3 regions of the Janthinobacterium sp. NKUCC06_STL genome follow, and region 3 is predicted to be linked to each of the others. Evidence: predicted binding sites of a transcription regulator. Region 3 holds the regulator's gene; each other region holds the start of a gene.
What was found. Region 3 encodes LexA, which represses DNA repair genes until DNA is damaged. Its sites were predicted from a motif close to ACTGTATNNNNATACAGT; they were not measured.
Positions count from the first base shown of each region.

Region 1: KO539_RS04000 (error-prone DNA polymerase) is a predicted target of LexA. The motif match lies at 1,647-1,664, and genes of this name have one in related genera.
Region 2: imuA (translesion DNA synthesis-associated protein ImuA) is a predicted target of LexA. The motif match lies at 4,645-4,662, and genes of this name have one in related genera.

Region 1 is NZ_JAHKQY010000001.1:886,741-894,007, reverse strand. Features, by position in the region: gene KO539_RS04015 (PhzF family phenazine biosynthesis protein) at 1-708, opposite strand, end outside; gene KO539_RS04010 (DUF6516 family protein) at 853-1,218, shown strand; gene KO539_RS04005 (transcriptional regulator) at 1,215-1,565, shown strand; gene KO539_RS04000 (error-prone DNA polymerase) at 1,678-4,818, shown strand; gene KO539_RS03995 (GNAT family N-acetyltransferase) at 4,858-5,337, shown strand; gene KO539_RS03990 (FAD-binding oxidoreductase) at 5,338-6,747, opposite strand; gene KO539_RS03985 (low temperature requirement protein A) at 6,851-7,267, opposite strand, start outside.
Region 2 is NZ_JAHKQY010000001.1:907,103-914,369, reverse strand. Features, by position in the region: gene KO539_RS04095 (MFS transporter) at 1-1,041, shown strand, start outside; gene KO539_RS04090 (GNAT family N-acetyltransferase) at 1,125-3,158, shown strand; gene KO539_RS04085 (putative Na+/H+ antiporter) at 3,211-4,476, opposite strand; gene imuA (translesion DNA synthesis-associated protein ImuA) at 4,683-5,393, shown strand; gene KO539_RS04075 (DNA polymerase Y family protein) at 5,323-6,810, shown strand; gene KO539_RS04070 (glutathione binding-like protein) at 6,892-7,267, shown strand, end outside.
Region 3 is NZ_JAHKQY010000001.1:769,714-776,980, reverse strand. Features, by position in the region: gene KO539_RS03510 (CvpA family protein) at 1-214, shown strand, start outside; gene purF (amidophosphoribosyltransferase) at 253-1,776, shown strand; gene KO539_RS03500 (cystathionine gamma-synthase family protein) at 1,925-3,166, shown strand; gene lexA (transcriptional repressor LexA) at 3,235-3,870, opposite strand; gene rpsF (30S ribosomal protein S6) at 4,146-4,535, shown strand; gene priB (primosomal replication protein N) at 4,556-4,855, shown strand; gene rpsR (30S ribosomal protein S18) at 4,881-5,171, shown strand; gene rplI (50S ribosomal protein L9) at 5,199-5,654, shown strand; gene KO539_RS03470 (replicative DNA helicase) at 5,790-7,175, shown strand; gene KO539_RS03465 (DUF47 domain-containing protein) at 7,267-7,267, shown strand, end outside.

The DNA of each region.
Region 1 (7,267 bases), 120 kb from region 3:
GCCCTGATGCAGGCGCAGCGACTGTTGCAAATGGGCTGACAGCGCGCCTGCCGCCACGCCCGTGGCGCTGTCTTCCAGTGCCGGATCGAGGTGGTTGAAGTTGCGCCCCTCGTATTCATGCTCGCCCGTACGGCAATACGCATAGCAGCCATTGATTTGATGTAAAGCGCTCCAGTCGGCGATCAGTTCCAGGTTCGGCCGCAGCGCGCGCAGGGTGGTGCGGTCGGCCACTTCCAGCAGCAGTTTCGGGCTGCCGACGGAGGCGATGACGGGCGGCGACAGCAAGTGCATGTGCTGGCCCATCAGTTCGGACGGCACATATTTTTCCAGCATGACGAACGGTGCTGGCTGCGGCGCCAGGCCGATAAACAGACCGGCTGTGTTGTACACCAGTTGCAAGGCTTGTCCGCGCATGGCCGTGGTGACCGTCAGGGTTGCCGGGGCGCCAGGCGCCGTCAGCAGCACATGCGCGGCCGCCAGGGTGGCGTGCAGGCACAGCGGACTGCGCGTGTGCGGATAAAAATAGTCGAGCACGAGGCATCCCTCCGCGCCGTCCGCCTGCCGGTCGATGAAGACGCAGGCGCTGACCTGGCGCTCGCGGGCGAATTGCTGGCGCGCCGTTTCGCTGCTGCCGTCGTTTTCCACGACCAGCGCCGCATTGCCGCCACCGGGTGCGGCGCCGAAACATTTCAAGAGATGGACGATCATGGCGGGCGATGTGAACGGTAAAACACGAGCATAAACGAAAATCCGTGCAAAGCTTCAGGATGTCTTGGTCGACTGTAGTCCCAAGGCTCTGCTTATTGATCATTTCGTAGAAGTGGCATATCAACAGATGATATACTTTGTCGCATGTGGATCGATCCTGCCATTGATACATTGCTGGACCTCGACGGTTGCATCCTCGATCAGGATGGCGGCTATTGGGTCAAGATAGAGGCCAAACGGACGAAGGTATCGGATGAGATCCCTCACGGCATACGCTATTCTCTGACGCTGCACGAACCGTATGGTAAACGCATCCTCGGTTACGACAATGCGCACATGGTAAAGCCGCCAAAGAAATTCAAATATGCGGGACGTATCGTGGCTTTTGACCATAAACACCGGCATCCGTCGGATCAGGGAGTGCCTTATGAATTCAAGGATGCGCAGCATCTGATCACTGATTTCTTTGCTGACGTGGACCGCGTTTTGCTGGAGGTAAAAAAACAATGAAACCGATTTTTATTGGCATCATGCCGCAAGAGAAAATCCGCGAACGCGTGTTGGCTATCGCTAGCGGTACCTATAAACCGAAGCCGAACGAACCTAAAGTCTGGTTCACTTCCATCAAATCGCTGGCGGAAGTCCTGAGCGACGAAAACCGGGCATTGCTGCACGTGATTCTGGAAACGCAACCGGAATCCATCTCCGCATTGGCTGAAACAACAGGCCGTAAACCGAGCAATCTGTCGCGCACATTGAAAACCATGTCCAACTACGGCATCGTGGAACTGAAACGGGAGCGCAATCAAGTTCGCCCCATCGCCACCGCGACGGAGTTTCGCATTGTCGCGCATTGACTTTTCATGCTCTCAGCAGTTGACTTTCTAGATCAACAGTCGTTGCGCTTCCCGGCCACCTTTTCCAGATGAGTATAATATACTGTGTTTATATACAGTATTGAGGTAGATCATGTGGGGCGCCGTCTTACCCGAGTATGCTGAGTTGTACTGCCTGAGCAATTTCAGCTTCCTGCATGGGGCCTCGCATGCGGAAGAGCTGGTGGCGCGCGCCGTCCAGCTCGGCTACAAGGGGCTGGCCATTACCGACGAGTGCTCGCTGGCGGGCGTCGTGCGCGCGCATGCGACGGCCAAGCGGGCCGGTTTTCCGCTGATCATCGGCGCGCATTTTCACTTGACGCAGGCCGACGGCAGTCCGGCCCTGTCCCTGCTGGCGCTGGTGCAGGACATCGACGGTTACGGCAATTTGTCGGAACTGATCACGATGGCGCGCACGCGGGCGGCCAAGGGGCGCTATTTGCTGACGCCCGACGATTTCGCCGCGCCCTCGACCGAGTATGCCCATTTGCAGGGGCTACCCGGCTGCCTGATGATCTTGCTGCCCAGCTATCCGGCCCAGCTGGAAACCGTGCGCGCGCAGGGGACGTGGATGGCGGCCACCTTTGGCGGCGAGCGCAGCTGGATCGGCCTGAACCTGCTGCAGCGGGCGCAGGATGACGCACACCGCAGCGCCGTGCAGGAGGCGGCGCAGGCGCAGGGCTTGCCCGTGGTGGCTGTGGGTCACGTGTGCATGCACGTGCGTTCGCGCAAGCCCCTGCTCGACACCCTGTGCGCGATACGCGTGGGCAAACCCGTGGGCGAGTGCGGCTACGCGCTGGCGCAAAATGCGGAGCAGCATCTGCGCGCGCGCCTGCGCCTGGCCAATGTGTATCCGCCGCAGGCGCTGGCGGAAACCGTGCGCATCGCCAAGAAGTGCACATTTTCCCTCGACAGCCTGCGCTATGACTATCCAGTCGAGCTGGTGCCGGGCAGCCACACGCCGGCGACCTATCTGCGCGAGGAAACGTATGCGGGCGCGCGCAGCCGCTTTCCGCTGGGAATTCCGGCCAACGTGCAGGAGCAGATCGAGCAGGAACTGGAACTGATTGCCGAGCTGTCGTATGAAGCCTACTTTTTGACCGTGTACGACATCGTGCGCTTTGCCCGCTCGCAAAATATCCTGTGCCAGGGCAGGGGCTCGGCCGCCAATTCGGCCGTCTGCTATTGCCTGCACATCACGGAAGTGGACCCGGCACGGGGCAATTCGCTGGTCGGGCGCTTCATGTCGCGCGAACGCAACGAGCCACCCGATATCGACGTCGATTTCGAGCACCAGCGGCGCGAGGAGGTGATTCAATATATCTACGGAAAATATGGGCGCGAGCGGGCCGCGCTGGCAGCCGTGGTGATCAGCTACCGTCCGAAGAGCGCCTTGCGCGACAGCGGCCGGGCGCTGGGGATCGACCTGGCCATCGTGGAAAAAGTGGCCAAGGCGCACCGCTGGTTCGATGGCAAGCGCGATCTGCTGGAACGCCTGGCCGAATGCGGACTCGACCCGGAAGCGGAACTGTCGCAGCAGTGGGCCGGCCTGGCGCAGCAACTGCTGGGCTTTCCCCGCCACCTGTCGCAGCATCCGGGCGGCTTTGTGATTGCACAGGGAAAATTGTCGCGCCTGGTGCCGATTGAAAACGCCAGCATGGCCGAGCGCAGCGTCATCGAGTGGGACAAGAATGACCTCGAGGAGCTGGGCTTGATGAAGGTCGACGTGCTGGCGCTGGGTATGCTGTCGGCCCTGCGCCGCGCGCTGGAGCTGGTGGGGGCGCGGCGCGGCGAGGAATTCCGCCTGCAGGATATTCCCGCCGAAGACCCCGCCACCTACGACATGATGTGCGAGGCCGACACCATCGGCGTGTTCCAGATCGAGTCGCGCGCCCAGATGAGCATGCTGCCCCGGCTGCGCCCCCGTGAATTTTACGACCTCGTCATCGAGGTGGCGCTCGTACGTCCCGGCCCCATCCAGGGCGGCATGGTGCATCCGTATCTGCAGCGGCGCCAGCAGAAAGAACCGGTCGACTATCCGAAGGGTCTGGAAAAGGCGCTGGGACGCACCCTGGGTATCCCGATTTTTCAGGAGCAAGTGATGCAGGTGGCCATCATCGCCGCCGATTTCACGCCCGGCGAGGCGGACCAGTTGCGGCGCGCCATGGCGGCCTGGAAACGCAAGGGCGGCATGAACAATTACCATGACCGCATCGTCGATGCCATGGTGGACAATGGCTATGAGAAAAAGTTTGCCGAGGCCATCTTCAGTCAGATCGAGGGCTTTGGCGAATACGGTTTTCCCGAGTCGCACGCGGCCAGTTTCGCGCTGCTGACATACGCCAGTTCCTGGCTGAAATGCCACGAACCGGCCGCCTTCCTGTGCGCCTTGCTCAACAGTCAGCCCATGGGCTTTTACAGCCCCTCGCAACTGGTGCAGGATGGTCGCCGGCATGGCGTGCAGGTGCTGCCCGTCGACGTGGCCGTCAGCGGCTGGGAAGCGGCATTGGAAGAAGGCACGGGCGCGGCGCCCGCCGTGCGCCTGGGTTTGAACAGCCTGTTCGGCATGCGCGAGGAGGCGGCCCTGCGCATCGAGGATGCGCGCGCCATTACCGCCTTTGTCGACGTGGCCGATCTGGCGCGGCGCGGCGGCCTGGACCGCCATGACTTGCAGGTCTTGGCAGCCGGCAACGCGCTGCACGCGCTGGCCGGCCACCGGCGCGAGGCCTTATGGCAGGCGGCCGGCGCCGTGCCCGACAGGGATTTGCTGCGCGTCACCACGCAAGAGGAAGACTTGCCCGTGCTGGCCGCACCGACGGAAGGCGAGAGCATCGTCAGCGACTATCGCGCGCAAGGCCTGACTTTGGGCCGCCACCCGCTGGCGCTGCTGCGCAGGCAATTGCTGGAACAGCGTTTCCTGCCCGCGTCCGCGCTGGCCAGCTACACGGATGGCCAGCTGGCGCGCGCCTGCGGCATCGTCACCGTGCGCCAGCGGCCGGGCACGGCCAAGGGCGTGATCTTCATGACACTGGAAGACGAGACGGGCACCGTCAACGTCATCGTCTGGCCTGACCTGGTGGAAAGCCAGCGGCGCGAAGTGCTGAGCGCGCCATTGCTGGGCGTGTACGGCGTGTGGCAGCGCGAGGGTATCGTGCGCAATCTGGTGGCCAAGCGCCTGGTCGACATGTCGCATTTGCTGGGACGCTTGCGCACCAGCAGCCGGGATTTCTGTTGAGAGTTGCCGGCGGGGAGGAGGGCATGGCATTATTTGAATATGACAACATTACCCGAACCGATACTGCGTCCCGCCCTGGTTGCCGATGCGCCCGCCATCGTCGCCCTGATCGACGACCTGATGCCCTTTCTGACCTTGCACCCGGACGGCGCGGGGGCGGAAAAATTCATCGAACATTGCCGCCAGCCGGCCATCGAAGGTTATCTGTCGCAGTCGCGCTACGCGTATCAGCTCGCGTATATCGACGGCGCACTGGCCGGCGTGGTGGCGATGCGTGACAACACGCATCTGTTCCACATGTTCGTGCCGCGCGCCCTGCACCGGCGCGGCATGGCGCGCCGGCTGTGGCAGGCCGCCCGCGATGCGTCCTTGGCCAAAGGCGATGTGACGGCCTTTACCGTCAACTCCTCAATGTATGCCTTGCCCCTGTACACCAGCCTGGGCTTTGTCGCCACGGGGCCGAAGGTGGAAATGGATGGCATCGCCTTCGTGCCGATGCGCATGGAATTGACGGCCTGATTACCAGCGCACGATCTTGCCCGGATTCATGATGTTCTTCGGATCGAGCGCGTGCTTGAGGGCGCGCATGGTGTCGATGGCGCCCTCGCCATGTTCTTCCACGAGGAAAGCCATCTTGTGCATGCCCACGCCGTGTTCTCCCGTGCACGTGCCATCCATGCCGATGGCGCGCGTGACCATGTCGCTGTTGACCTTTTCCGCGCGCGCGATGTCGGCCGGGTCGTCGGGATCGACCAGCATCTGCACGTGGAAATTACCGTCGCCGACGTGGCCGATGATGGCGTAGACGAGGCCCTGCGTTTCGCAATCGGCCTTGGTGGCGAGGATGCATTCGGCCAGGCGCGAAATCGGCACGCAGCAATCGGTGGAAATGGCGCGGCTGCCGGGGCGCATCTGCAGCAGCGCGAAATACGCGTTGTGGCGCGCGGCCCACAGGCGCGAGCGGTCTTCGGGGCGGCTGGCCCACTCGAAATCGCTGGCGCCGTGTTCGGCCGTGATGGCTTGCACCAGCTGCGCTTGCTCGGCCACGCTGGCCGGCGTGCCGTGAAATTCAAACAGCAACAAGGGTTTCTCCGGCAGCGCCATCTTGTCGTAGGCATTGATGGCTTTCACGCCATTTTCATCGAGAAACTCGACCCGTGCCACAGGAATACCCATCTGGATGGTCTGGATCACGGCGCTGACGGCTTCGCCCGTGCCGGGGAACGAGCATACGGCCGCCGAGATCGCTTCCGGCAGCGGATACAGTTTGACCGTCACTTCCGTGATGATGCCCAACGTCCCTTCGCTGCCGACGAACAAACGCGTCAGGTCGTAGCCGGCCGACGATTTTTTCGCCCTGGTCCCCGTCTTGATGATGCGCCCATCGGCCGTCACCACCGTCAGGGCCAGCACGTTTTCGCGCATGGTGCCGTAGCGCACGGCGTTCGTGCCAGAGGCGCGCGTGGCTGCCATGCCGCCCAGCGATGCATTGGCGCCGGGGTCGATGGGGAAGAACAGGCCCGTGTCGCGGATTTCTTCGTTGAGTTGCTTGCGCGTCACGCCCGCCTGCACGGTGGCCGTCAAGTCTTCAGCATGCACCGCCACCATCTGGTGCATTTGCGACAGATCAATCGTCACGCCGCCATGCAGGGCCAGCACGTGGCCTTCGAGCGACGTACCGCTGCCGTAGGCGATGATGGGCACGTCGTGCGCGCTGCACAGCTTGACGGCGGCCGCCACTTCCTCGGTGGAATGGGCGAAGATGACGGCGTCCGGCAGCATGGGGGGATAGCTCGACTCGTCGCGGCCATGGTGTTCACGCATGGCTTGCGTCATGGAAAAGCGGTCGGCAAAGATCAGGAAAAGTACGGCAGCAAGGGATTCTGGCAGCGGTTTTTTCAGTACCGCCAACTGGTCAGTTTGATTCACGCGAGTCCTCCGTTTTTTTTATTCTACCCCGCGCTCGGGGATTTTATCGGTGGACTCTCGCATCAGCCGCGCTGATCGGGCTTGCCTGCCGGCGGCCCTGCCACTAGTGGGACGTGAGCATGTCACCCTGGTGACGATGTCCCAGTATCTCATAGCCGACGACCGTGATGACCGGTGCAAAGAGCAGAATGCCGAGGCATTCAACGATATTCGCGCCAAAGATCGCCGCCATGATCGCCGTCGCGATGACGGCAGCTGTTGCGAGCAGAAGCCATAAATGCAGTTGATCGTAGCGGCGCACAAGAAAATAGTGGAGCGCATAAATCAAGGCGAGAAAAATGGTCACGGGAATCGCGGTGGCGAGCAGGGCCGGGAGTGTGCCGATATGGGCCTTGTTTTCAATCAGGTTCGCCGCGACGTCAAGACCCGCGCCCGTTGCCACAATAGATGCAATGATCAGTATCTGCCCATAGCTCCAGATGAAAGCGCGTGAGCGATGCACGTGCAGCACATGCGCCGA
Region 2 (7,267 bases), 140 kb from region 3:
AGTTCCCTGCAGATTTTCCTGGGGCCCCTGGCCAACACCATCGGCAAGCGCAAGCTGGTGCTGACCGGCAATATCTTGTTCCTGCTGGCCACCTTGGCCGTGCCATTGACCGCCTCGATCGAGCAATTTCTCGCCGCCCGTTTCATCCAGGGCATGGGCTGCTGCTTCATCTTCGTCGGCTATGCCATGATCCATGAACTGTTCGACGACATGGCAGCCGTCAAGCTGAGCAGCATCCTGTCGAGCACCACCATCCTCGCGCCCCTGGCCGGCCCCATCCTTGGCAGCGCCATCATCAGCCAGCTGGACTGGCGCTACGTCTTTTTCCTCTCCGGCCTGCTGGCGCTGCTGTCCTTGCTGGGCCTGTTCAAGACCATGCCGCGCGCGGCGCCGGCCGTCACGCGCCCGGACCTGGCCGCCATCGTGCGCAGCTATGTCGCCATTTTCAGCAATGGGCGCTTCATGTTCGGCATGTTCACGGCCGGGCTGGCCACCGTGCCCCTGACGGCCTGGATCGGCTTTTCGCCCATTTTCGTGCTGCAGGAAATGGGCGCCTCGTACGCCACGTATATCGCCCTGCAATGCGTGATTTTGTCCGGTTTCGTTCTCAGCAGCATCGCCATCCAGCGTTTGCGCCAGGATTTCCCGCTCGTGTCCCTGCTGCGCCTGGGCGGGCTGATCGCGGCCGCCGGCATGCTGGGCGCCGGCGCGGGCCGCCATCACGTCGACGTGTTTGCCGCCTGCATGTTTGTCTATTCCATCGGCTTCGGCCTGTTCAATGGTGCCCTGATCCGCAGCGCGATTACGGCCAGCAAGGAATCGATGACACTCACGACGGCCGCCATGAGCTTGCTGTACTGCATTTATCTGTCCGCCTGGCTGCAGCTATACAACGTGCTGTGCCAGCGCTTCGGCTATGCGCTGGAAACGTATGCGCTGCTCAATATTCCCGTCATCGTGGCCATCACGGCCTGCCTGCTGCTGTTTACGCGGGGCATGGCGGGGCGCCGGGAAAGCGGGGTGCGGCTGGCCCGGCACTGATGGCGCAGCGATGCGCCTGTTCTCGACCTTGTTTTACCTCCTGCGAAGTTCATTGACACTCTCCTGCGGAAAATGGTGCGCCCATGAAAATAGATGACCTGGCCTCGAAACACGATCAAGCAAAGATTTTCAACCTGGAATACGAGTTCCGCATCAACCGGCTGAAACTCGATTACATCACCCTGGCCGATGTCCGGCCCGCCGGCAGCGACCTGGAGCAACTGGCCGTGGAGCACCAGGCTGGCATCGCGGCCCTGCGCAGCTTCGTCGCCCTGAACTTTAACCATTTCAACGCGGCAAGCTGTTCCTCGCTCAGCTGCATCCCCACGCGCGCGCTGGGTGACGACGAGCGCTACCTGCACCGCATCTGGATGGGCGGACCCTTGCCGGCCATCGCTTCCGAAGCGATCTGGCAGTGGGGCGCGGCGCTGGAGGAAGTCCGCTACAACGGCGGCGCGCCGTACGTCTCCATCCTGTGGGTGTGGGATGCGCAGCAGCTGCGCAATGACGAGCGCTTCAGCCCCACGGGCGGCGCCGGGCGCTACACGATAGGCCGCTACGCCATCGGCGGCACGACCCTGCATATCAACTCGCTGCGCGCGCTGGCGCTCGATTTCGCGCCGGCCCGCTTCGGCATCCTCGATACCCTGCATACGCAGCGCTACTTCGCCACCTTGTCCGATTATTTCCGCATCCTCATCATGTGTGAATACGGCGGCATGTATATGGATGTCGATACGGTGCCGCACAATCCGGCGACGATTTTCCTGATGAAGCCGGAAGTGCCCGATTATTTCCAGCGTAACGGTGATGACAGCGAAGAGCGCCGGCACGTCAGCTGGATGAATCTGTTTCTCGATGAAACGGGCATGCTGATCGCCAAGAAGAACGATGCGGCGCTGCGCGTGATCCAGCGCAATGTGAACCTCGCCTATGCGGGCATCGATGCGCGGATCCCCCGTTCCTGCCCGCAATTCGAGGGACAGCTGTTTGGCCAATTCTATGCCGAATGGAAGAAAAACCTGGGCGTGACCCTGCTCAGCCATGCCGAGTTCTACCAGCGCTATTGCGTGCTGTATGACGGCGCGCGCGAAGCGGTGGCGGGCGGCATCCGCGGCATGCGCTTGCTGGACGATATCATTACCGACATGCACATCCCCTTGAGCGACGAGGAACGGCGCGCATATGCCCGCTGCGTGGCGCGGCTCGACGACATCGGCTGGCGGCTCGATGACCCTTTGCGCCTGCCCGACATCGTCGACGTGTTCGACATCGAGGAAGTGCCGCGCATGGCGTATGCGGCCCAGCTGCGGGCCGACATCGATCATTTTCACTATTACTCGGTGCTGTCGGACGACCCGCAGCTGGACCGCGTGAATGCCGTCTTTTGCCGCTACCTGCTGGCCCACCGTTCGCAGCAGATTACCGCCGGCAATTTCTGGCGTCCGACCGTGGGCCGCCACGGCAGCCGCATGCCGGCCGCCGGCGATGCGCCCCCGCCAAGTGACGAGGCGCAGGCGGACTTGCTGTCGCATGCGCCGCTCACGCTGGTGCCGGGCGAACTGCTGGACGACGAGACGAAGAACCGCATGGCGAAACTGCTGTTTGCCACCAGCTACCTTGAATACTGCTCGTTCGGCAACAAACTCAATTTGCAGTTCGTCGAATTGCAGCGGCGGCAAAATATCGACCCGTATCTGGAACACATCCACGGCTTGCATGACGAGGACGGGCGTTTCATTGGCTTCTTCACGGCCGCGACGATGGACGAGTTCCAGGCCTGCGGCGCCGTGTCATATTACCGCGACGACATGAAGGCGCTTGACGATGCGTATGACGCCTTCGTGCTCGCGCATGCGCGCGCCGACGACTGTTTCGTCAGCAGCCTGGCCATCGACGAGAAATACCGGGGCCAGGGCTTGTTCCGGCAAATGTTCCATGAAATCCGCGACCTGGCCAGCCGCAAGGGCTGTGCGCGCATCACCCTGACGGTGTGGGAAAAGAGCGAAGCGCTGCAAGTGTATCTGCACAAGGGTTTTCGCAGCGTGGGCACGTTCGACTATGCCTACAGCCTGTTCTATGACCGGCTGCACTTTCTCGTGTATGAGGGTAATTGAGGAGGGAAACTGAAGGGAGCGGGGGCGGCCGGCAGCCGCCCCGTGAGTAGGCTTACAGGGCCAGGAAGGCCAGGCCCGCCACGGCCGTCGGCAGCAGGGCGCCGGCCAGCAGGCCGACGGCGCCGATCGATTCATCCTTGAAACCGCGGCGCAGCAGGGCCACGCCGGCCGGGTTCGGCGCGTTGGCGATGACGGTCAGGCCGCCACCGGCCACGGCGCCGGCCATCAGCATGTATTTCGCTTCGTCCGTCATGCCGACGATCAGCGAACCGAGGTAAGTGAGGGCCGCATTGTCGGTAATCGCCGTCAAGCCCAGGGCGCCGAAGAACAGGGCCAGCGGCTTCAGGCTCGAGACGATGGGCTGCAGCCACCATTGCTGCATGCCGCCCAGTACCACCAGGCCGCCCAGGAAGAAGCCGACCAGCAAGCCTTCCTTGAGGATCAGCGGGCTTTGATAGCGCTCGTACGCCTGCACGAAGCCGAGGAAGAACAGGAACAGGCCGATGAACAGCACGGGATGGTGCGCCAGTGTCACCACGCCGGCCAGCACGATCATGTGCACCAGGCTGACGGCCAGCGGCACTTTCGGCGCTTCCACCTCGCCCGCTTTCGGCTTGATGTCGGAAGTGTTGCTGTGCAGGTATTTGCGCAGCAAAATGCTCACGCCCGTGGCGTTGACGAGCACGGCGATGGCGGCCTTCCAGCCGAAATGGCTGGCCATGTAGGCGCTGTCCCAGTTCCACGTGGTGGCCACCATCAGCACGGGCGGCGCCGCGTACGAAGTGAGGGTGCCGCCGATGGAAACGTTGACGAACAGCACGCCCAGCGCGCCGTATTTCAGCCATTCAGGGATGCCCGGGCGGAAGATTTGCGGCGCCAGCATCAGCGCGGCCAGGGTCATGGCGGCCGGTTCCGTGATCAATGAGCCCGTCAGCGGCACGAGCGCCAGGCCCAGCCAGACGAGGGCCAGTTCCGTGCGCAGCGGCATCACGCGCGCCACGCTTTTCAACAGGCGCTGCACGGCGTCGAGCACGGGGCGTGAGGCGGCCACGACCATGACGACAAAGACGAACAGCGGCTCCGTGTAATGGCGCGACTCGGCATACTCGATGGCCGCATCGCTGCCCGAGACAAAGGCCATGATGATGATCAGGATGAAGGCCCAGAAGCCGAACACGACTTCCACTTCGCCCAGCAAATGCAGCAGGCCCGCATGGCGGGGATGGCGCCGCGACAAGGTTTCAAACGACTTGGCGGCGAAGGTGTGGATGAGCGCAAGGCCGAAGACGATGGCGCTGATGATTTGGATGGTGGTCAAATGCGTTTCCTTATGGACGGAGGAAGCCGCCCGGTGCATTGCCGAGCGGTAAGGAGAGTGCTTATGGTACAGCAATCGATGCCAAAAACGGGGTTTTTCGGACATGGCGGAGCGGCCCCTGCGGTAGCGGCAGTCAGATAAACCTTGCCAAAAGCCGGGCCGAATAGTACTGTATATGCATACAGTATTCATCTATCTATTCAATGATGCAACATTCTCAATTGATGGCCTCGCCGGAAGCCTTGCACCCGTCTTTATGGCGCGCATCGCAGCTTGGGCAGGGCGCCACGCGCTGCCTGGACACGGGCTTTGCCGCCCTGTCCGCGCAGCTGCCCGGCGGTGGCTGGCCCAGCGGCAGTCTCATCGACCTGCTGGTGCAGCAGGCGGGCAGCGGCGAATTGCGCCTGCTGGCGCCCGCGCTGGCGCAACTGCAGGGCTTGCCCATCGTGCTGCTGCAGCCGCCCCATCCGCCTCAGGCGCTGGCTCTGGCCGCGCAGGGGCTGGCGCCGTCGCAGCTGCTGTGGCTCAAAAGCGCCAGCAGCAAGGATGCCCTGTGGGCGGCGGAAAACATCTTGCGCAGCGGCAGTTGCGGCGCCTTGCTGTTCTGGCAGCCGCACGTGCGCGCCGACAGCCTGCGCCGCCTGCACCTGGCCGCGCAAGGCGGCAACACCTTGTTCTGCATGCTGCGCCCGCTGCACGGCGCGCAGGATGCGTCGCCGGCGCCGCTGCGCCTGTCCGTGCGCCCGGCCGCCGGCGGCATCGAGATCGGCTTCATCAAGCGCCGGGGACCGCAGCGCGACGCGCCCCTGTTCCTGCCCCTGCAACCACCTTCATTATTGCCACGCCATGCGACTCTGGATCGGCCTGTGCCTGCCCCGGCTCCCGCTCGAAGTATTTTGCCCGCGCTGGTCGGCTGACAGCCTGGGCGTAGTGCTGGAGCAGGAGCAAGTGATGGCCGTGTCGCCGCTGGCGCGGGCCGCCGGCATCCGGCCGGGCATGCGCCGCGCGGGCGCGCTGATGCTGGCGCCGCAGGCGCGCCTGCACGAGCGCTCGCTTGAACTGGAAGCGCAGGCCCTGCAAGCGGTGGCGCTGGCGCTGCTGCAATATTCGCCGCTGGTGGCGCAGGGCGAGGAAGCGACCCTGGTGGTCGATGCGGGCGCCAGCCTGCGCCTGTTTGGCGGCGTGCGCGCCCTGTGCCGGCAGATCGCGGCCAGCTTGCGCGCGCTTGGCTACACGGCCCAGCTGTCGTGCGCTCCCACGGCGCGCGGCGCCTGGCTGCTGGCGCGTGCCGCTACGCGCCGGCGCCGCGTGCTTGGCATGGAAAGCCTCACCCGCCACCTCGACGGCCTGCCGTGCGCTCTGCTGCCGCCCGCGCGCCCTTACCTGGACTGGTTCGAGGGCATCGGCTGCCGCACCCTGGGGCAGCTGCGCCACTTGCCCCGGCCCGGCTTGCAGCGCCGCTGCGGCGGGGCTTTGCTGGCCATGCTCGACGACGCGCATGGCCACAGCACGGAACTGTTCGTGTGGATTGAGGCGCCGCCCACGTTCCGCGCCAGCCTGGAACTGTTCGACCGCGTGGAGCACGCGGACGCGCTGCTGTTCGGCGCGCGCCGCCTGCTGCAGCAAATGACGGGCTGGTTGTGCGCGCGGCAATTTGCCGTTGAGCGCATACAGTTGCTGCTGGCGCACGAGCGGGGCAGGGTGGCGCGCGCTCCCACCGTCATCGACCTGGCGCTGGGCGAGGCCGTGTGGCGCGACGAGCACCTGGTGCGCCTGCTCAAGGAGCGCCTGGCGCAGCTGGCGCTGGAGGCGCCCGTCATCGGCTTGACCTTGGAAGCGCTGCAGGTGCAGCCGATGGCGCCGCCCAGCGATACCCTGTTCCCCGAGCCGGGCGGCACGCCGCAGGAGCGCCAGCGCTTGCTGGAATTGCTGGTGGCGCGCCTGGGGAGCGAGAATGTCTTGCAGGCCGCGCCGCGCGCCGATTACCGCCCCGAGGCGGCCAACCAGTGGCTGCCGCTGCCGGCCAGGCCAAACGCAAAAAACGCGCTACCCGACTTGCCGCCCGGCTTGCCCGGCATGCCCCGTCCCGGCTGGCTGCTGGCCCAGCCCATCGCCCTCTTGATGCGCGAGCACCGGCCGTTTTATGGCTCGCCTTTGAAAATGGTGTCCGTTGCCGAACGCATCGAGGCAGGCTGGTGGGGCCAGTCGCAGGCGCGCGATTATTTCATCGCCGAAGGCCTCGATCACGCCCATTACTGGGTCTACCGCGAACGCATCGCCGGCAGCGCGGAAGACGCCGCGCCGCGCTGGTTTTTGCATGGCTTGTTTGGCTAAATGCGCTGTCCTGCTGAAATTGCCATGCTTGGCTATACTGGCTTCCCGGTGCCGCATCTTTCATTGAAACAAAGGATATCCATGACACAGCTTTCCGACTTCCCCATTACCCAAAAATGGCCTGCACTGCATCCCGAGCGCCTGCAGCTGTACTCGCTGCCGACGCCGAACGGCATCAAGGTTTCCATCCTGCTGGAAGAGCTGGGCCTGGCGTACGAGCCGCACCTGGTCAGCTTCGAGCAGAACGACCAGCTGTCGCCCGCCTTCCTGTCCCTCAATCCGAACAACAAGATTCCCGCCATCCTCGACCCGGACGGTCCCGATGGCAAACCGCTGGCCCTGTTCGAGTCGGGCGCCATCCTGCTGTACCTGGCAGAAAAGACGGGCAAGTTCATCCCGCAGGATGCGGGCCTGCGCTATGAAACGATACAGTGGCTGATGTTCCAGATGGGCGGTA
Region 3 (7,267 bases):
GGGCCTGAGCCTGGCCGACCGCACCCTGGGCACCCTGTTCGGCGTGGCGCGGGGCCTTGTGATCGTGCTGACCGCCGTCATCTTGTGTGGCATGACGTCCATACCGCAGCAGCCATTCTGGAAAAACGCGCAGCTCAGCCCGCTCGCGGAGCAGGGCGCGCGCGCCATCAAGCCTTATCTGCCTGCCGCTTACGCGCAGCATGTGAAATTTTGAATTTTTTTAAAATCAGTAGCACAGTTTAGGAGCACACCATGTGTGGCATCGTCGGCGTCGTTTCCCATCAACCTGTCAATCAATTGCTCTATGATGCATTGTTGCTCCTGCAACATCGCGGTCAGGACGCGGCAGGGATTGCGACCAATCACAGCAGTATGTTTTCCATGCACAAGGCCAACGGCCTCGTGCGTGACGTCTTCCGTACGCGCAACATGCGTTCGCTGCAAGGCACGACGGGCATCGGCCATTGCCGCTACCCGACGGCCGGTTCGTCGAGCGAAGAGGAAGCACAACCGTTCTATGTGAATGCGCCGTTCGGCATCACCCTGGCGCACAATGGCAACCTGACCAACTGGGAACAGTTGAAGCTGGAAATGTTCAAGAACGACCGCCGCCACATCAATACCGATTCCGACTCGGAAGTGCTGCTCAACGTGCTGGCGCATGAAATCCAGGAAGCGACGACGGGCCTGAACCTGGACCCGGAAGCCATCTTCAAGGCCGTTACCGTGCTGAACCGCCGCGTCAAGGGCGGTTACGCCGCCGTGGCGCAAATCGCCGGCGTGGGCTTGCTGGCCTTCCGCGATCCGCACGGCATCCGTCCGCTGTGCCTGGGCATCAATGAAACGGAGCAAGGTCCCGAATACTTGATCGCTTCCGAATCCGTGGCCCTGGAAGGCATGGGCTTCCGCTTCGTGCGCGATATCGGTCCCGGCGAAGCCGTGTTCATCGATGCCGACAAGAAATTGCACAGCGCCCAGTGCGCCGACAACGCCAGCCTGAACCCGTGCGTGTTCGAATTCGTCTACCTGGCCCGTCCCGACTCCGTCATCGACGGCGCCTCCGTGTACGCCACGCGCCTGAAAATGGGTGAATACCTGGCCGAAAAGATCCGTGCCGAGTTGCCAGGCGTGCATATCGACGTGGTCATGCCGATTCCCGATTCCTCGCGTCCGGCCGCCATCCAGCTGGCCATGGCGCTGAACATCGAGTACCGCGAAGGCTTCATCAAGAATCGCTACATCGGCCGCACCTTCATCATGCCGGGCCAGGCGGCGCGCAAGAAATCCGTGCGCCAGAAGCTCAACGCGATCCCGTCCGAGTTCAAGGACAAAGTCGTGCTGCTGGTCGACGATTCCATCGTGCGCGGCACCACCAGCCGTGAAATCGTGCAGATGGCGCGTGAAGCGGGCGCGACGAAAGTCATCTTCGCCTCGGCCGCGCCACCGGTGATCTACCCGAACGTGTACGGCATCGACATGCCGACGCGCGACGAACTGATCGCCTACGGCCGCACGACGGAAGAAGTGTGCCGCGAAATCACGGCCGACTACCTGGTCTACCAGGATATCGGCGCGCTGAAGCAGGCGATCGCTGACGTCAATCCGGCGCTCACCAACTTCGAGGCTTCGTGCTTCGATGGCGTCTACGTGACGGGCGACGTGTCGCAGGAATACCTGGACCGCCTGGAATATGCGCGCCACCATCCGAAGGCGGCAGCGCCCGAAGATACGCCACGTTCCCAGCTGAACCTGAACCTGGCGACGACAGAAGCATAAGTACCTGCCCGGCCGATGCCGGGCTTTTTTTCGGGGTCAGACCCGTCGGGGGAATGCGCGCCAGTGGTGCGCATTCCGATCCCGGAGGGACTGACCCCAGCATTTGCCTTGGGGTTACGCGGCAAATCGAATATTCGGAATTCTCACCATGACCACCAAAAAAACCTACGGCTTTACCACCACCATCCTGCATAACGACCGCCGCAAGGGTATCGAGCACGGCTCCCTGCACAAGCCCGTGCACACTTCCGTTGCTTTCGGTTACGCCGATGCGCGCCAGCTCGCTTCCGTGTTCCAGGGCAAGGAGCCGGGTTTCCGCTACGGCCGCCAGGGCAACCCGACCGTTTCCGCGCTGGAAGACAAGGTCAACAAGATGGAAGACGGCGTGGCGACCTTGTGCTTCGCCACCGGCATGGGCGCCATCGGCGCCGTGGTGCAATCCTTGCTGCGCGCCGGCGACCATGTCGTGTCGTCGGCCTTTTTGTTTGGCAACACCAACAGCCTGTGGCAAACGGTGACGGGGCAGGGTATCGCTGTGGCGTTTGTCGACGCCACCGATGTCGCCAATGTCGCGGCCGCCATCACGCCGGCCACGCGCATCGTCTTTGTGGAAACCATCGCCAATCCGCGCACGCAGATCGCCGACCTGAAAAAAATCGGTGACTTGTGCCGCGAGAAGGGCATTTTGTACATCGTCGACAACACTATGACGACGCCTTACCTGTTCCGCCCGAAAGCCGTGGGCGCGGGACTGGTGGTTAATGCCTTGACGAAATCGATTGGCGGCCACGGCAATGCCTTGGGCGGCAGCTTGACGGACACGGGCGTGTTCGACTGGACGCAGTATCCGAACATCTTCGAGAACTACAAGAAGGCGGCGCCGGCCCAGTGGGGTATCGCGCAAATCCGCGCCAAGGCCTTGCGCGACTTCGGCGCTTCGCTGGGACCGGAAGTGGCGCACCATATCGCCGTCGGCGCGGAAACCATGGCCTTGCGCATGGACCGCACTTGCTCGAACGCCCTGGCGCTGGCCACCATGCTTGCCGCCGACCCACGCGTGGCGGCCGTGCATTACCCGGGCTTGCCATCGCACCCGCAGCACGCGTTGGCGACGGACTTGTTCCGCAGCTATGGTTCGCTGTTCAGCTTTGAGCTGAAGGATGGCATCGACTGCTTCGATTTCCTCAATCGTTTGAATTTGGCTATTCCAGCGAGCAACCTCGGCGACACGCGCACCCTCGTCATTCCCGTCGCCCACACGATTTTCTATGAGATGGGTGCCGAGCGCCGCGCCAGCATGGGCATCGCCGAATCGCTGATCCGCGTGTCAGTCGGTATCGAGGATGAAGCAGACTTATTGGAAGATTTCAGCAACGCGCTGGATGCATAAGCAGCCGCGTATGTAAAAAGGGCCGCGACAGTGATGCTGTCGCGGCCCTTTTTTTTTGCACATAAAGTTTAATGCCAGCTGCGCATCAGTCCGACCGCCAAGCCTTCCAGTGCAAACTCGTCTTCCGGCGACACGGTGATCACCTTGAAGTCCGGGTTTTCCGGCAGCAGTTCGATGACGGAGCCCGTTTTCTTGTAGCGCTTGACGGTGACTTCGTCGCCGATGCGGGCGACGACGATCTGGCCGTTCTTGGCGCTGTCGACCTTTTTCACGGCCAATAAATCGCCATCCATGATGCCGGCGTCGCGCATGGACCAGCCGCGCACCTTCAGCAGGAAGTCGGGCTTGGCCGAGAACAGGGCCGGGTCGACGTTGTAGCTCGCTTCCAGGTTTTCCTGCGCCAGGATGGGCGAGCCTGCCGCCACCCGGCCGATCAGGGGCAGCGACATCAGCAGCGCTGCCGGCACTTTCGATGGCGCCGCTTCGGCGGCCGCGCCGATCAGGCGGATGCCGCGCGAGGTGCCGGGCGAAATCTCGATCGCCCCCTTGCGGGCCAGGGCCTGCAAATGCTCTTCGGCCGCGTTGGCCGATTTGAAACCCAGTTCATTGGCGATTTCGGCACGGGTGGGAGGAAAGCCCGTGTTTTCAATCGCGTCCTTGATCAGGTTCAGGATTTGTTCTTGTCGTGCTGTCAGCTTGATCATGAGCGGTGGGTGCATACTAAAATGCTGTCTATATGAACAGTCTGTATTTTTGTACAGTATCGTCCACTATGCAAGGGGATTTCCGTGTTTTCGGCGAATTTCGCAAGAAATAGTCGGCCATGGGCGGAAAGCACGCTGGCGCACGGTCTTTTCGGACGCTGATGGAAGGAATGATTGAAACGTTTGCAAAAGGCGGTTATAATCTTCGGCTGACCTTCCCACACCCGTCTTGACGCCGGGGTGGGCGATTATCAATCCGACCTGAAGGAGTTTGCATGCGTCATTATGAAATAGTCTTTATCGTCCATCCGGACCAAAGCGAGCAAGTGCCCGCGATGATCGAACGCTACAAAGCCAGCGTAACCACCCGCGGCGGTTCGGTTCACCGCGTGGAAGATTGGGGCCGCCGTCAAATGGCTTACTCGATCCAAAAGCTGCCTAAAGCACACTACATCTGCCTGAACATCGAATGCGACAACGAGACCCTGGTCGAGTTGGAAACAGCATTCAAATTCAATGATGCCGTGTTGCGTCACCTGACCGTTAAAATGAAGAAAGCTGAAACAGCTCCTTCGCCGATGATGAAATCGGTACAACGCGAAGACGCGGCCAAAAGCCACCGCACCGAAGCACCAGCAGCCGCTCCAGCCGCAGCAGCAGCTTAATTCTTGACCAGGATCGTGCGCTGAACCAGCTACAAGTCACCGCCATCATTGCCGAGCGCGAAATATTGCGCTATACCCCGGCAGGGCTGCCGATTGTGAATGCAGTATTGCAACACAGTTCGCAGCAGATGGAAGCAGGGATTGCCCGTTTGACCGAGTTTGATGTTGCCGCGCTAGCCGCTGGCGAAATCTCAGGCCGGTTCAGCCAGGCAAGCTTGGGCGGGGTGTATCAGTTCACGGGTTTCCTGGCCAGGAAGAGCCGCAACAGCAAGAGTTTGGTGTTTCACATCATTGATTTTAGTGCAGTCAATTCTGACTAGCGCATTTTAGATACAGGAGCCTGACATGGCATTCGGTAAAAAGTTCGACAAAAATAAGCTCAAGCTTAAAGAAAAACGCAAACAGCAAAACCCGTTGTTCAAACGCAAGAAGTTCTGCCGCTTCACCGCAGCTCACGTTGAGCAAGTCGACTACAAAGACGTCGACACGCTGAAAGACTTCGTCCAAGAAAACGGCAAGATCATGCCAGCACGCCTGACCGGTACCAAAGCGCACTACCAGCGCCAAGTTGACACCGCAATCAAGCGCGCTCGCTTCCTCGCGCTGCTGCCATACACCGATCTGCACCACGCTTAATCGGTCAGATATTCCTGGAGAAGAACTATGCAAATCATTCTGTTAGAAAAAGTTGTTAACGTCGGTAACCTCGGCGAAGTCGTCAAAGTCAAAGACGGTTACGCACGTAACTTCCTGATCCCGCAACGCCTGGCACGTCGTGCTACGGCAACCGCTGTGGCTGAATTCGAAGTCAAGCGCGCCGAACTGGAAAAAGCTGCTGCCGCCAAACTGGCCGCATCGCAAGCCCAGGGCGAAAAACTGAGCGGTCTGACCGTTCAAGTTGCTCAAAAAGCTGGTGTTGATGGCCGTCTGTTCGGTTCCGTCACCAACTTCGACATCGCTGAAGCGCTGACCAAGCAAGGTTTTGCTGTTGAAAAAGCACAAATCCGCATGCCTACCGGCCCGCTGAAGATCGTTGGCGAGCACAACGTTTCGGTTGCTCTGCACACCGACGTGGTCGTGGAAGTTGTTATCGCTGTCGTTCCAGACGCGAACGCGTAATTGTCTGCGGGCCTGGCCCGCAAGCATTGCCGCACTATGAAAAGCCGGGTTCGCCCGGCTTTTTTGTGGCCTTTTTTTCGCTCAATTTCAGCCCTTTATTTTTGCCAGCACGCCGAAGCGGGTATAATTCGCGCCATGAACGCCCCCTCTGATCCGCAACTGGATTCCCTCCGTATTCCGCCGCATTCGATCGAAGCAGAACAATCCGTTATCGGTGGTCTGCTGCGCGACAATGCCGCATATGACCGCATCGCCGACTTCATGCATGCGGAGGATTTCTATCGCTATGACCATCGCATCATCTTCGAGCAAATCGTCAAGATGGTTAACGCTTCCAAGCCAGCCGATGTCATTACTGTTTTTGAAACCCTGACCCAGCTCGGCAAGGCCGATGATGTGGGCGGACTCGCTTACCTGAACGCCATGGCGCAAAACACGCCATCGGCCGCGAACATCCGGCGCTACGCCGAGATCGTGCGCGACCGCGGCGTGCTGCGCAAACTCATCACCGTCGCCGACGATATCTCCGGCACGGCCTTCAGCCCGCAAGGCAAGGAAGTCAAGCAGATGCTTGACGAGGCCGAATCGAAGATTTTCGCCATCGCGGAAGAAGGCGCGCGCGGCGCCCAGGGCTGGACCGCCATCCAGCCCCTGCTGACGCAGGTGGTCGAGCGCATCGATGAGCTGTACAGCCGCGACAACCAGAGTGAAATCACGGGCGTGCCCACCGGTTTCATCGACCTCGACCGCATGACCTCCGGTCTGCAGCCGGGCGATCTGGTGATCGTGGCGGGCCGTCCATCGATGGGCAAGACGGCGTTTTCCGTCAATATCGGCGAAAACGTGGCCATCGACAGCGGCTTGCCCGTGGCCGTGTTCTCGATGGAGATGGGCGGCGCCCAGCTGGCCATGCGTATGCTCGGCTCCGTCGGACAGCTCGACCAGCACCGCCTGCGTACTGGCCGCCTGAACGACGAAGACTGGCCGCGCCTGACGAATGCGATCCAGAAGATGAACGACGCGCAGTTGTACATCGATGAAACGCCGGCGCTCAATTCCATCGAATTGCGCGCCCGCTCGCGCCGTCTGTCGCGTCAATGCGGCAAGCTGGGCCTGATCATCGTCGATTACTTGCAGCTGATGTCGGCCAATACGCCGGGCGACAACCGCGCCACGGAGATTTCCGAGATTTCGCGGGGCTTGAAAGGCCTGGCGAAAGAACTCGGTTGCCCCGTGATCGCGCTGTCCCAGCTGAACCGCTCACTGGAACAACGCCCGAACAAACGTCCTGTCATGTCCGACTTGCGCGAATCGGGCGCTATTGAGCAGGATGCCGACGTGATCCTGTTCATTTACCGCGACGAGGTGTATAACCCCGACTCGCCAGACAAGGGAACGGCCGAAATCATCATCGGTAAACAACGTAACGGTCCAATCGGCAGCATCCGCCTCACCTTCATGGGGCAGTACACCAAATTTGGCAATTACAGTGGTGGCCTGGCGCTTTACCAAGGCGACTAACACAGCAGCACTGATATTCCATTGGCCGCCCCCTCATACGGGGCGGCTTTCTGTAGTAAATAACACGACTCAATGCTTAACGGAGAATGACA